3 regions of the Streptomyces sp. NPDC005302 genome follow, and region 3 is predicted to be linked to each of the others. Evidence: riboswitches for the same ligand, from Rfam matches in the RefSeq annotation. Region 3 holds a riboswitch; each other region holds the start of a gene.
The links. A riboswitch is a leader RNA that binds a small molecule or an ion and turns the genes downstream of it on or off. The one in region 3 is predicted to bind S-adenosylmethionine.
Positions count from the first base shown of each region.

Region 1: linked by a shared signal. The riboswitch ahead of ABZT74_RS17460 (putative leader peptide) and the one ahead of ABZT74_RS07645 (aminotransferase class V-fold PLP-dependent enzyme) in region 3 are both predicted to bind S-adenosylmethionine.
Region 2: linked by a shared signal. The riboswitch ahead of thrC (threonine synthase) and the one ahead of ABZT74_RS07645 (aminotransferase class V-fold PLP-dependent enzyme) in region 3 are both predicted to bind S-adenosylmethionine.

Region 1 is NZ_JBEXGN010000010.1:151,693-155,767, forward strand. It holds gene ABZT74_RS17445 (amino acid ABC transporter ATP-binding protein) at 1-342, opposite strand, end outside; gene ABZT74_RS17450 (amino acid ABC transporter permease) at 339-1,343, opposite strand; gene ABZT74_RS17455 (hypothetical protein) at 1,512-1,646, opposite strand; SAM riboswitch class IV at 1,803-1,947, shown strand; gene ABZT74_RS17460 (putative leader peptide) at 1,984-2,049, shown strand; gene ABZT74_RS17465 (glutathione S-transferase C-terminal domain-containing protein) at 2,169-3,005, shown strand; gene ABZT74_RS17470 (MFS transporter) at 3,021-4,075, opposite strand, start outside.
Region 2 is NZ_JBEXGN010000002.1:380,322-384,396, reverse strand. It holds gene ABZT74_RS04075 (trehalose-6-phosphate synthase) at 1-1,086, opposite strand, end outside; gene ABZT74_RS04070 (glucosyl-3-phosphoglycerate synthase) at 1,164-2,108, opposite strand; SAM riboswitch class I at 2,314-2,470, shown strand; gene thrC (threonine synthase) at 2,488-3,786, shown strand; gene ABZT74_RS04060 (MoaD/ThiS family protein) at 3,783-4,058, shown strand.
Region 3 is NZ_JBEXGN010000004.1:203,470-207,544, reverse strand. It holds gene trpD (anthranilate phosphoribosyltransferase) at 1-940, shown strand, start outside; SAM riboswitch class IV at 1,026-1,142, shown strand; gene ABZT74_RS07645 (aminotransferase class V-fold PLP-dependent enzyme) at 1,330-2,709, shown strand; gene ABZT74_RS07640 (Lrp/AsnC ligand binding domain-containing protein) at 2,750-3,031, opposite strand; gene ABZT74_RS07635 (rhomboid family intramembrane serine protease) at 3,074-3,829, opposite strand; gene ABZT74_RS07630 (hypothetical protein) at 3,981-4,075, shown strand, end outside.

The sequences.
Region 1 (4,075 bases), on a different contig from region 3:
CTCGCTCAGTTCCTTGAGCCGCTCTTTGTGCCTGCGGACCCCGATGAGCTCGCCGTTCAGGCTGACATGGCCGACCTCGGGCTTCTCCAGATGGTTGATCACCCGCAGGAGGGTCGACTTGCCCGACCCGGAGGGTCCGAGGATCACCGTGACCTCGCCGGGCCGTACGGTCAACTCCACGCCGTTCAGCACCTGGTGGGAGCCGTACCACTTGTGCACGTCGTGGACCTCGACCGCGGCGGGCTGGACCTCCGGCACTCCGGCGGCCTCGGCCGCGTCTCTCACCTGCGCGCCGGGAGACGTCCCGCTCGTCACCGTAGCCTGACGCGTCTCGCCGCTCATATCGCCGTCTCCCTGCGGAGTCGGGCCCGCGCGTCACGCAGACCGATCCGTACCTTCTGCAACGGGGTCGGCGGCAGGGTGCGCAGCGCGCCCCGCGAGTAGTACCGCTCGACGTAGAACTGGATGACGGACACCACGCTAGTCAGGATCAGATACCAGGCGGTGGCGACCAGCAGCAGCGGCACGATGTCGCCCGGATAGGTGCTGCCCATGCTCTGCACGGAGCCGAACAGGTCCAGCAGGGAGACGTAGAAGACCAGGGAAGTGCCCTTGATCAGGCCGATGAGCTGGTTGACGTAGTTGGGGGTGATGGAGCGCAGCGCCTGCGGGAAGACGATCCTCGCGAACTGGTACCGCTTCGGCAGGCCCAGTGCGCAGGCCGCCTCGTGCTGGCCCTGGTCGACCGAGAGGAGGCCGCCGCGCACCACTTCGGAGGCGTACGCCGCCTCGTTGAGGCCGAGTCCGATGACGGCGACGGCCATGTCGGTGGCGAGGCGGGACTCGTCGAAGGAGAAGAAGGCCGGCCCGAACGGCACTCCGACACTCAACGTCTTGTACAGAGCGCTGAAGTTGTAGAGGAAGAGCAGGACGACGATGAGCGGAACCGAGCGGAACAGCCAGGTGTAGACCCAGCTCACGGCACGGAGCACCGGGCTCGGCGAGAGCCGGGCCAGCGCCAGGAGGATGCCGCCCAGCAGACCCAACACCGCGCTGTACACGGCGACTTCGAGGGTGATGAGCAGACCGTCGAGGATCGTCGGACGCAGGAACCAGTACTGGAAACGGTCCCATTGGTAGAAGGGGTTGGTCACCAGTCCGTGGGCGATCTGGGCGACCAGCACGAGCACGACGGCCGTGATGATCCAGCGGCCGGGGCGCCGGAGCGGCAGGACTCGCTGTGCCGTCAGGGGCTTCGGCGCTGCGGGGACGTCGGGACGGGGGATCACCTCGGCGGGCGGTGCTGATCCGGAGGACACAGCTGTGCCCGGAGATTCACTCATGGAGAGCTCCAGCGGATTCGGACACCCCGGACCACGGCGAACGGCAGCGTGATGTGGAGCCGGAGCGGCTCAGCACACGACGAGACGGGAGCGCACGGGGAACGAGGGCTGGACGGAGAGGGACACACCGCGACAGCGGTGATCGTCAGAGACGCGGAAGGAGACCCGTCAGCCTTGGCGGAGGGTGCGACACGTGCCCGTACACAGTGCGCTGTTGACGCGCAGCAGGTCGACGGAGCGGTCCGCGCACAGCACGTCGCGGCCGAGGCGCCGCCATGCGGCCGTCCCGTCAGCTGCGTACATCGCCGTCACCATCACTTCTCCGGCCCTGGGGCGTCTTGTTGTGGGCCGCACGTTAGGCCCGGTCCGAAAAGAATGTCAATGCGCGTGCCCACCAGGTGAGACCGTGTCGTCGGCCTTCTTGACGGAGCTCGGGGGCGCGCCGAGACTGGCATGGACGGTCACGATTGTCAGCGCCCACGGCGCGGGTTCGCCCGCTCCTGTGGTCATCGGCCCCGGCTCGCTGACAGGCAACCCTTCCACCGCGACGGGGTGCCCCGGGTGACGACCGGGTCCCGCCGGTGCGGTGGGGCAAGCGTGGTCTCGCGTCCCGCGAGCCCAGGAGGTGGGACCGGTGAGAATGCCGCGGAACGACTTGACGAGGCGCTTGCACATCGATCTGTTGCGCGTCTCCAGCGCCTACTGATCCCCTGCCGGCCCGTTCGGTCCTGGCCCGCGCGTCCGGCGCGGTCGCTTCGCATTCCGCCGCTCATCGCTCATGCCCTCAAGGCGGCGATGGCTTCCTCGTTCCCCCTAGGGAGAGTCATGCCCGAGACAGCTTCGCGCGGTTCCAGCACGGCCGGATCCCGTCCCTGCGGCCAGAGTTCGACCACCCACACCGGCGGTGAGGAAGGCCCGTTCACCCGTGCCGGTGGCCCGAGTCCGTCCCCTGCGGCCGCCTCCAGGACGTCCGCACCGCCCCTGCTCCCCCGTACCGCCCACAGCCGCATCGGTGTCGGTCTGGCCGGCGGCTTCTACCCGGCGCCACACCGCTACGAGGTGTATCTGGCGGCGAGTTGTCCGCGCTCGCTGCGGATCTCGATCACCCTCGGCCTGCTGGGTCTGACGAACTCGGTCGCCACGACCCTGCTCACCCACCCGGCCGGAACTCCCGACGCCTTCGCCTCGCTGCGCCGCGCCTACGAGGCCACCGAGCACCACTACGACGGGCCGTTCACGGCGCCCGCGCTCTGCGACCGATGGACCGGACGCATCGTCAGCAACGACATCTCCGACATCCTCCGCGACCTCACGAGCCTGCCGTCCGGGCGCGGGGCGCGCCCCGCGCCCACGCTGATGCCGGCGTCGCAGACAGCCGACATCGAGGCGCTCCGGGATCTCCTGGACCGCGACGTCACCCCGTCGGCACACGCCTCGGACCGCACGGCGGCCCTGGACCTGCTGGACTGCCAACTCCTCTGCTCTGTCTACATGTTGGGAGACAGCCTGACGGCGGCGGATGTGGACGCGTGGGTGGCCCTCTCCCACCTCGCCCCGACCGACGCCCTGGGCGCACACCCTCGCCTGCGCGACTACGTCCGCCGCCTCGGCGAGCTCCCCGCCTTCCGGACCGGGAACGACGGAGTGCGCGCCGCGGCGTGAGCGAGCCGCCCCGGGTCAGCCGGCCGCTTCCTCGCCGGTCTCGCACTGGACGGCCCTGGGCGCGGGCACCGGTGCCGGGGCCTCGTCGACGGTGGCGCGCAGGGTGCGCACCTGGGGCGACAACAGGGCGGCCGCCGTGGCCAGGACGATCAGGGCGGCGCACCCCGCCAGGGCCCTGTCCGTCCCCACGGCGGCGGCGACGGGCCCGGCGACGAGCAGTCCGAGCGGTGCGAGAGCCAGGGATCCGAACCAGTCGTAGGAACTGACGCGGGAGAGAACCTGCTCCGGGATCTCCCGCTGGATGGTGGTGGCCCACAGCACGCCGAAGACGTCCGACGCGACGCCGGCGCCGAACATGGCGCCGGCGACCGTGCCGACGGCCTGCGCCGCCACGATGACCGACCAGGCCCTCGCTCCGCCGAAGTGCTGCTCGGCCGTCAACGGACCGAGGACCCCGACGTTGGCGTTGAGTGCCGCGACGACCACCGCATACTGCGCCACGACGGCCCACAGCCACTGGCGGGAGGTGAACTCCCGCCGGCCCTCGCGCAGATCGGCCCAACGCGACGTCCGGCGGGGCGGCCTCGCGGTCACCCGCAGCCGGGAGGCCAGCAGCGCGCTGACGACGAACGACGTGGAGTTGAGCGCGAGTGCCCACCCCGGGCCGACCAGCGCGACCGTCACTCCCGACAGGGCGAGACCCAGCAGCAGGGAGCTGTTGGTGGCCATCCGCAGGAGCCCGTTGGCCCGTTGCAGCCGGTCCCGGGGCACGACGAGCGGCACCATGCCGTCCATCGCCGGCCCGAACAGCGCCGACGCGGTTCCGGCGGCCACCGCGAGCAGACACATGGCCGCCAAGGGGGCGTGCCCGGTGAGCACCATCGCCGCGAGTCCGGCGTAGGCCCCCGCGCCAAGGACGTCCGCGAGGACCATCAGCCGCGAGCGCGACATCCGGTCCGCGATCACTCCGCCCACGAGGACGAACGCCAGTTGGGGCACGGCCTGGCACGCGAGGACCAGCGACAGCCGGCCCGCGCTCGCTCCCGGGAGGGCGAGCACGGCGAACGCGA
Region 2 (4,075 bases), on a different contig from region 3:
CCAACCGGGCGTCCCGTAAACGGAGTTGATCTCGTCGGCGACGCGCTGCACCTCGGCCGTGTAGTCCCGGTAGATCGCGAGGTCCTGCCGCGAGGGGTAGGCGAACGCCACGTGCACGACCCGCTCGCGCCACTCCGGGTGGTCGTCGAGCAGCTGCCGGTAGGCCAGCATGCCGCGCACGATGTTCTTGGACAGCTCGGTCCGGTCGACGCGGACGATCGTCCTGCGGCCCTCGCCGATCTCCTCGCGCAGCGCGACGATCCGCTCCTCGACGTCGTCCTCGTGCGAGCGGGCGCGCAGGAACTCGGCGTCCGCGCCGAGGCCGTGCACGCCGACGAGGGTCCGCCGCGGCGGGGCGCCGTCCAGGTGCTCGACCGCCGGGGACGCCTCCGAGGCGGGCGTCACCCGGTAGCGCCCGGGGTCGATCTCCGCCGCGCAGTCCAGGAAGGCCGTCGCCCAGCGCCAGGTCAGGAACGCCAGCCGGTCCGCGCCGAGCATGCCGTCCAGCAGCTCCGCCCGGATGTCGTCGGGCAGCATCCGGAAGTAGTCCACGGGCGCCCACGGCGTGTGCGAGAAGTGGCCGATGCGCAGGTCGGGGCGGAGCGTGCGGAGCATCCCCGGCACCAGGCACAGGTGGTAGTCCTGGACCAGTACCGAGGCGCCCTCGGCGGCCTCCTCGGCCAGCGCCTCGGCGAAGGCCTGGTTGTAGGCGCGGTACGCGTCCCACTGGCGCCGGAACCCGGCGTCGAAGACCGGCTCCAGCGGGGTCTGGTACAGCATGTGGTGGACGAACCACAGCACGGAGTTGGCGATGCCGTTGTACGCGTCGGCGTGCACCTCGGCGTCGATGTCCAGCATCCGCACGCCGTCCTCGCCGACCCCGCGCCGCACGGCCTCCCGGTCGCCGTCACCGAGAGCCGCGCACACCCACAGGGCGTCCGCGTCCGGCCCGATCGCCGAGAGCCCGGAGACGAGCCCGCCACCGCCGCGCTTGGCCTGCAGTGAGCCGTCGTCCTGGGTCTGATAGGTGATCGGGCCGCGGTTGGACGCGACGAGGATGCCGTGGGCACCGTGCGTGGAAGCCATGCCTCGAAACCTAGCCCCGTCTCGAAACGCTCAAACGTTCCCGTCGGCCGTATGCGATCGCCGGCCGACGGGCCCGCTCAAGCCGCTGTGCGCTGCTGGTACTCGGCGATTTCGGACATGGGGGGCCTTTCCTCCGTGTCCACCGAGTACGTGCGCGGCCGGAAACCGTCCCGCGTGCGTTCGAACTGGGTGAGGGCGGGGCGGATCAGGTGGCCGCGGGCCAGCCGCAACTGGGCGGTGCGGTAGATCGCGGCGGCCATGCGGCCGAGGGCCTGGCCGTCCTGGTGGCGGTGTTTGCGCACCCCGACGTCCACCTGGGCGAGGGCGTCCAGGCCCACCAGGTGCAGGGCGTCGACGAGCATGCCCAGCTCGACGCCGTACCCGACGGGGAACGGCAGCTGTTCGAGCAGGGAGCGCCGGGCGGCGTACTCCCCGCCGAGCGGCTGCACGAAGCCCGCGAGCTGCGGCCAGTGCATGTTCAGCAGGGGGCGGGCCATCAGCTCGGTGACCCGGCCGCCCTGTCCGGCGGCGCCGCCCAGCGGACGGTCGTACATGGCCTTCACCAGGTCGACGCCGGGGTCGGTGAGCAGGGGGCCCACGATCCCGGAGACGAAGTCGGACGAGAACTCCCTGAGGTCCGCGTCGATGAAACACACGATGTCCCCGCTCGTCACGAGCAGCGACCGCCACAGGACCTCGCCCTTGCCGGGCACGGCCGGCAGCCGGGGAAGGATGTCGTCGCGGTGCACGACCCGCGCGCCCGCGGCGGCGGCGACCGCGGAGGTGCGGTCCGTGGAGCCCGAGTCGACGACGACGATCTCGTCGACGAGGGGCACCTGCTGCATCAGGTCGTGGCGGATGATCGAGACGATCTCGCCGACCGTCTCCTCCTCGTTGAGCGCGGGCAGCACGACGCTGACCGTCGATCCGGAGGTGCGTTTCGCGGCCATGATCCTGTGGAGCGGGCGGTCGGTCAGGGACCAGGAGCGTGTGCTCAGCCAGCGTTCGACGTCATTCAGCACGGTCTGCGGCTCCTCACTGTCTGATCACACGCTCTCATCAGCGTGCCCGCTGCGGCCAGCGGCTGATCGCTTGCCGTCGTCTCGCGGTTCGGACGACTGCTTCAACTGTCCTGGCCTTCGGTTACAGTCTTGAACAACGCGGATGACCATCGCATGTCCTGGATCATCGGCGCCAACTGTGTTCAACAGTTCAACAATTTAATACCGCTCATCCAGAGGGGCAGAGGGATACGGCCCGATGAAGCCCCGGCAACCCTCCAGCCGGTCTCGTACCGATCGAAGTCGATCGTGTCGCGAGGCTCCCGGCTAGGGAAGGTGCCAAATCCGTCTCACGGCGAAGTGCGTCGTGAGGAAGATGAGGAGAAAGGGCCTCGCCTCCATGGCTGCGCAGACAGTTGCAAGCACCACGAACTCCGCAGAAGCGGTCGATCTCGGCCCGGCCGCGGCGCTTTCCTGCCGGGAGTGCGGACATCGCGTCCCCCTCGGCCCGGTCTTCGCCTGCGAGGAGTGTTTCGGCCCGCTGGAGATCGCGTACGACTTCTCGGCCTACGAAACCGAAGAACTCCGCAAGCGCATCGAAGCGGGACCCGCGAACATCTGGCGCTACGCGCCGCTGCTGCCCGTCCCCGCGGACGTGGCGGACAAGCCGAACATCAACCCGGGCTGGACCAAGCTCGTGCAGGCCGACAACCTGGCCCGCGAGCTCGGCGTCGACGCCGGCAAGCTCTTCGTCAAGGACGACTCCGGCAACCCGACGCACTCCTTCAAGGACCGCGTCGTCGCCCAGGCCATCGAAGCGGCCCGCGTCTTCGGCTTCACCACCCTCTCCTGCTCCTCCACGGGCAACCTCGCCGGCGCCGTCGGCGCCGCGGCGGCCCGCGCCGGCTTCCGCTCCTGCGTGTTCATCCCGCACGACCTGGAGCAGGGCAAGGTCGTCATGGCCGCGGTCTACGGCGGCGAGCTCGTCGGCATCGAGGGCAACTACGACGCCGTGAACCGCTTCTGCTCCGAGCTGATCGGCGACCCGGCCGGCGAGGGCTGGGGCTTCGTCAACGTCAACCTCCGCCCGTACTACGCCGAGGGCTCCAAGACGCTGGCGTACGAGATCTGCGAGCAGCTCGGGTGGCGGCTGCCGGACCAGCTCGTCGTGCCGATCGCCTCCGGCTCCCAGCTCACGAAGATCGACAAGGGCCTCCAGGAGCTGATCAAGCTCGGACTCGTCGAGGACCGGCCCTACAAGATCTTCGGCGCCCAGGCCGAGGGCTGCTCGCCGGTCTCCGTGGCCTACAAGGCCGGCCACGACGTCGTCCGGCCGCAGAAGCCGGACACCATCGCCAAGTCGCTCGCCATCGGCAACCCGGCGGACGGGCCGTACGTGCTCGACATCGCGCGGCGCACCGGTGGTGCCGTGGAGGACGTGAACGACGAGCAGATCGTCGACGCGATCAAGCTGCTCGCGCGCACCGAGGGCATCTTCGCGGAGACGGCCGGCGGTGTGACCGTGGGCGTCACCCGCAAGCTGATCGAGAACGGTCTCCTCGACCCGACCCTCACCACGGTCGTGCTGAACACCGGCGACGGCCTCAAGACCCTGGACGCGGTGGCCTCCGACACCGGGCTGACCGCGACCATCCGCCCGAACCTCGACTCCTTCCGAGAGGCAGGCCTCGCATCATGAGCGTCAACGTCCGCATCCCCACCATCCTGCGCACCTACACCGGGGGCGCCGCGGAGGTGACGGCCGAGGGCACGACCCTCGCCGAGGTCATCAGCGACCTGGAGAAGAACCACACGGGCATCAGCGCACGCGTCCTGGACGACCAGGGCAAGCTGCGCCGCTTCGTCAACGTGTACGTGAACGACGACGACGTGCGCTTCGAGCAGGGCCTGGAGACGGCGACCCCGGACGGTGTGGGCGTCTCGATCATTCCGGCCGTCGCCGGAGGCTGATCGTTACCCTCGGTAAT
Region 3 (4,075 bases):
CATGCGCGGCGAGGCGACCGACGCCCAGATCGCCGGCTTCGTGGTGGCGCTGCGGGCCAAGGGCGAGACCGTCCAGGAGATCTCCGGACTCGTCCGGGCGATGTACGAGCACGCCAACGTGATCGAGGTGCCCGGGCGGACCGTCGACATCGTCGGCACGGGCGGCGACGGCGCGAAGACCGTCAACATCTCCACGATGTCCTCGATCGTGGTGGCCGGCACCGGCGCCAAGGTGGTCAAGCACGGCAACCGCGCCGCGTCCTCCGCGTCCGGCTCCTCGGACGTCCTGGAGAAGCTCGGGGTCAATCTCCAGCTGACGGTCAAGCGCGTCGCGGAGGTGGCCGAGGAGGCCGGGATCACCTTCTGCTTCGCGGTCAAGTTCCACCCGGCGCTGCGCCATGTGGCGGCCGCGCGTGGGCAGCTGGGCATCCGGACGACCTTCAACGTGCTGGGCCCGCTGACGAACCCGGCCCGGGTAAGGGCCCAGGCGGTCGGGGTCGCCGACCCCCGGATGGCGCCCATCGTGGCGGGCGTCTTCGCCGAGCGCGGCAACTCCTCGCTCGTCTTCCGCGGCGACGACGGCCTCGACGAGCTGACCACCACCGCCGGCTCCCGGGTCTGGGTGGTCCGTGACGGCAAGGTCACCGAGGAGCACTTCCATCCCCGTGACGTCGGCCTCGACGTCGTCCCCGTGGAGGCGCTGCGCGGCGCCGACGCGGCGTACAACGCGGAGGTCGCCCGTCGGCTGCTGGACGGCGAGACCGGGCCGGTACGGGACGCCGTGCTGCTGAACGCGGCGGCCGCCCTGGTGGCCCTGACACCGACGGACGCGCCGCTCGCGGACCAGCTCCGAGAGGGGATGGCGAAGGCGGCGGAGGCCATCGACTCCGGGGCGGCGAAGCGCACCCTCGACCGGTGGGTGGCGGCCAGCAACGCCTGAGGTGCCGGTGATGTGACGCGGGGCGCGGTCCAGAATCCGGACCGCGCCTTGCGCGTCGAAGATCTTCTGGCAAGATGCTGTATCAGGTCATGAGCGACAGCCATCAGGCCCCGGCCGGCTGTCCGGCAACCCTCCGTCCGTGGCGGGGTGCCCCGGGTGAGGACCAGGTCGTAGGCAGCGAGGTCTACGGCAAGCGCGGACCCCTCCCACTCTTTCGAGTGGATGCAACCAGGGGTCCTGGTCGTTCGAGGGAGCCTTCTGTGAGCAAGCGAATGCGATAGGGCGCCGAGCCCCGCCTCCGCACACCCTTCTTTCCCCTTCCTGCGCCGAGCGCTGCCTCCGGGCGGCCGGCTCGCGCGGCGATCCCGCCTGCCTCACAGGAGCCCGCCATGTCTGTCACCACCACCACCGCCGCCGACGTCTCGGTCTGTGCCCCGCTGCCCGTCCTGGGCCGGGACGTCACCGTGCCGCTCGTCACCGGCGGCGAGGTCACCTACGCCGCTCTCGACTACGCCGCCAGCGCGCCCGCCCTCCAGCGGGTGTGGGACGACGTCGCCGCGTACGCCCCCTACTACGGCAGCGTCCACCGCGGCGCCGGGTACCTCTCGCAGCTGTCCACCGACCTGTTCGAGAACGCCCGCAGGACCGTCGCCGAGTTCCTCGACTGCCGTACCGACGACCAGGTCGTCTTCACCCGCTCCACCACCGACTCGCTCAACCTGCTCGCCGCCGCGCTCCCGGCCGACTGCCAGGTCTTCGTCTTCGAGACCGAGCACCACGCCTCGCTGCTGCCCTGGCGCGACGCGCAGGTGACGTACCTGAACGCCCCGCGCACCCCCGGCGAAGCCGTCGAGACCCTGGAGCGCGCTCTGGCCGCCCGCGCCGTGTCCGCTGACGGGGGCCACGGGCCGGCCCTCGTCTGCGTCACCGGCGCCTCGAACGTCACGGGGGAGCTGTGGCCGGTGCGGGAGCTCGCCGCCGCCGCGCACGCCCACGGCGCCCGGATCGTCCTCGACGCCGCCCAGCTCGCCCCGCACCACCCGGTGTCGGTCCAGGACCTCGACTGCGACTGGGTCGCCTTCTCCGGGCACAAGCTGTACGCGCCGTTCGGCTCGGGTGTCCTCGCGGGCCGCTCGGACTGGCTGCGCGAGGCCGACCCCTACCTGGCGGGCGGCGGCGCCAGCCGCAAGGTCACCCGGCGCGCGGACGGCGGCGTGGACGTCGAGTGGCACGACAGCGCGGCCCGGCACGAGGCCGGCTCGCCGAACGTGATCGGCGCCTACTCCATCGCCTCGGCCTGCAAGGCGCTCACCGACGAGGGCTTCGACAACCTGCTCGCCCGCGAGCAGCACCTGATCCGCACCGTCCGCGCCGGCGTCGCCGAGGTCCCGGAGGTCCGGATCCTCTCCCTCTTCGGTGACGACGCCCCGCGGGTCGGCGTCCTCTCCTTCGTCGTCGAGGGCTGGAACAGCTCGCACTTCGCGGCGGCACTGTCCGCCGAGTACGGCATCGGCGTCCGCGACGGTCTCTTCTGCGCCCACCCGCTGGTCCGCACGCTGCTCGGCAGCGACCCCGAGACGCAGGGGGAGTGCGGCGCCCCCGAGGCGGCGCCCGGCGAGAAGTCCCTCAACGCCATCCGCGTCAGCTTCGGCGCCGGCACGCCCGACGAGCACGTCGAGCGGTTCGTCAGCGCGGTGCGCGAGCTGGTGCGGGACGGCGCGCGGTGGCAGTACCGCACCCAGGACGGCCGTTGCGTGCCGGCGGTCTAGGAACCCGCGACGGCCCGCCGCGAGGCGGCGTACGCCTCGGTCAGGAGTCGAGACCGATCGCGAACGCCGCCTCGAGGTCGTGCTGGGAGTACGTACGGAACGCCACGTGCGTGTCCGTCGCCTCGACGCCCGGGATCTTGCTGATGCTGCCGGGGATGACGTCCGCGAGGTCGTCGTGGGCCTTGACCCGGACCATGGCGATCAGGTCGTAGGTGCCGGTGACGGAGAAGACCTCGCTGACGCTCTCCAGCGACGCGATCGACTCGGCGATCTCGGGGATCCGGTCCACGCTGGTCTTGATGAGGACGATCGCGGTGATCACGGCTGGTTCTCTCCCTAGGGGGCCACTGCTGGGGATCTCACCCTACTCGCGCTCCATCCGGCCCCGTCCGTCCGGCGGGGCGCCGAGCGGGGCCCCCGTCACGGGTGCGACGGTGCCGCGGCGCCCGAACCGTACCCACGCGTAGACGAAGCCCAGCGAGAAGCCCACCAGGTGCGCCAGGTAGGCGACGCCGGGGCCCGACTCGCTCTGGCCCGCCGCCAGCCACTGCAGGGTGAACCAGAACGGCAGCACCACCCAGGCCGGGAAGCGCAGCGGCAGGAAGAACAGGAACGGGAAGAGACTGGTCACCCTGGCCTTGGGGAACAGGTACAGGAACGCGCCGAGCACCGCGGAGATCGCCCCGGACGCCCCCACCAGGGACTGTTCCGAGGACGTGTTGGCGGCCGCGTAGCCGAGCAGGGCCAGGTATCCGCACCCGAGGTAGAACAGCGCGAACTCCACATGGCCCATGCGTTCCTCGGTCAGCAGTCCGAAGACGTAGAAGAAGAGCATGTTGCCCAGGAGGTGGAGCCAGCTGCCGTGGATGAACAGGGCGGTGGCCGGGGTGAGCATCTCGCGGGGTGGCCCGCCGAACAGATCGGCCGGTACCACGCCCCAGCGCCGGAAGTACGCCCGCTGGACGGCCAGCAGTTCGTCCCCGGTGCCGTACACGGGATCGAGGCCCGAGGCGGGACCGATGACGAAGATCAGACAGCACAGGACGATCAGCCCGTACGTCACCGGTGCCGACTGGGACCGCACCGCTCTGCCGATTGCCGTACTCCAATTGCCGATCATGGTGCAGAGCATGACGTACCGGACGGATCGGCACAGACAGCCTCGCCGCCGTGGACGGCCGAGCGTCGACTACCCGCCAGGCCGTAGGGTTACGAGCCACATGTACCGGGAGACCGGTTCCGGACGGACACTAGAAGGAAGCGACTGCCCTATGACGGTTCCCCTGCCGGACGCCAAGACGCGCTGGCGCTGCTCGCTCTGCGGCAACCTCACGCGGTTCGACGTCACCCGCTCCTCGAAGGTCGT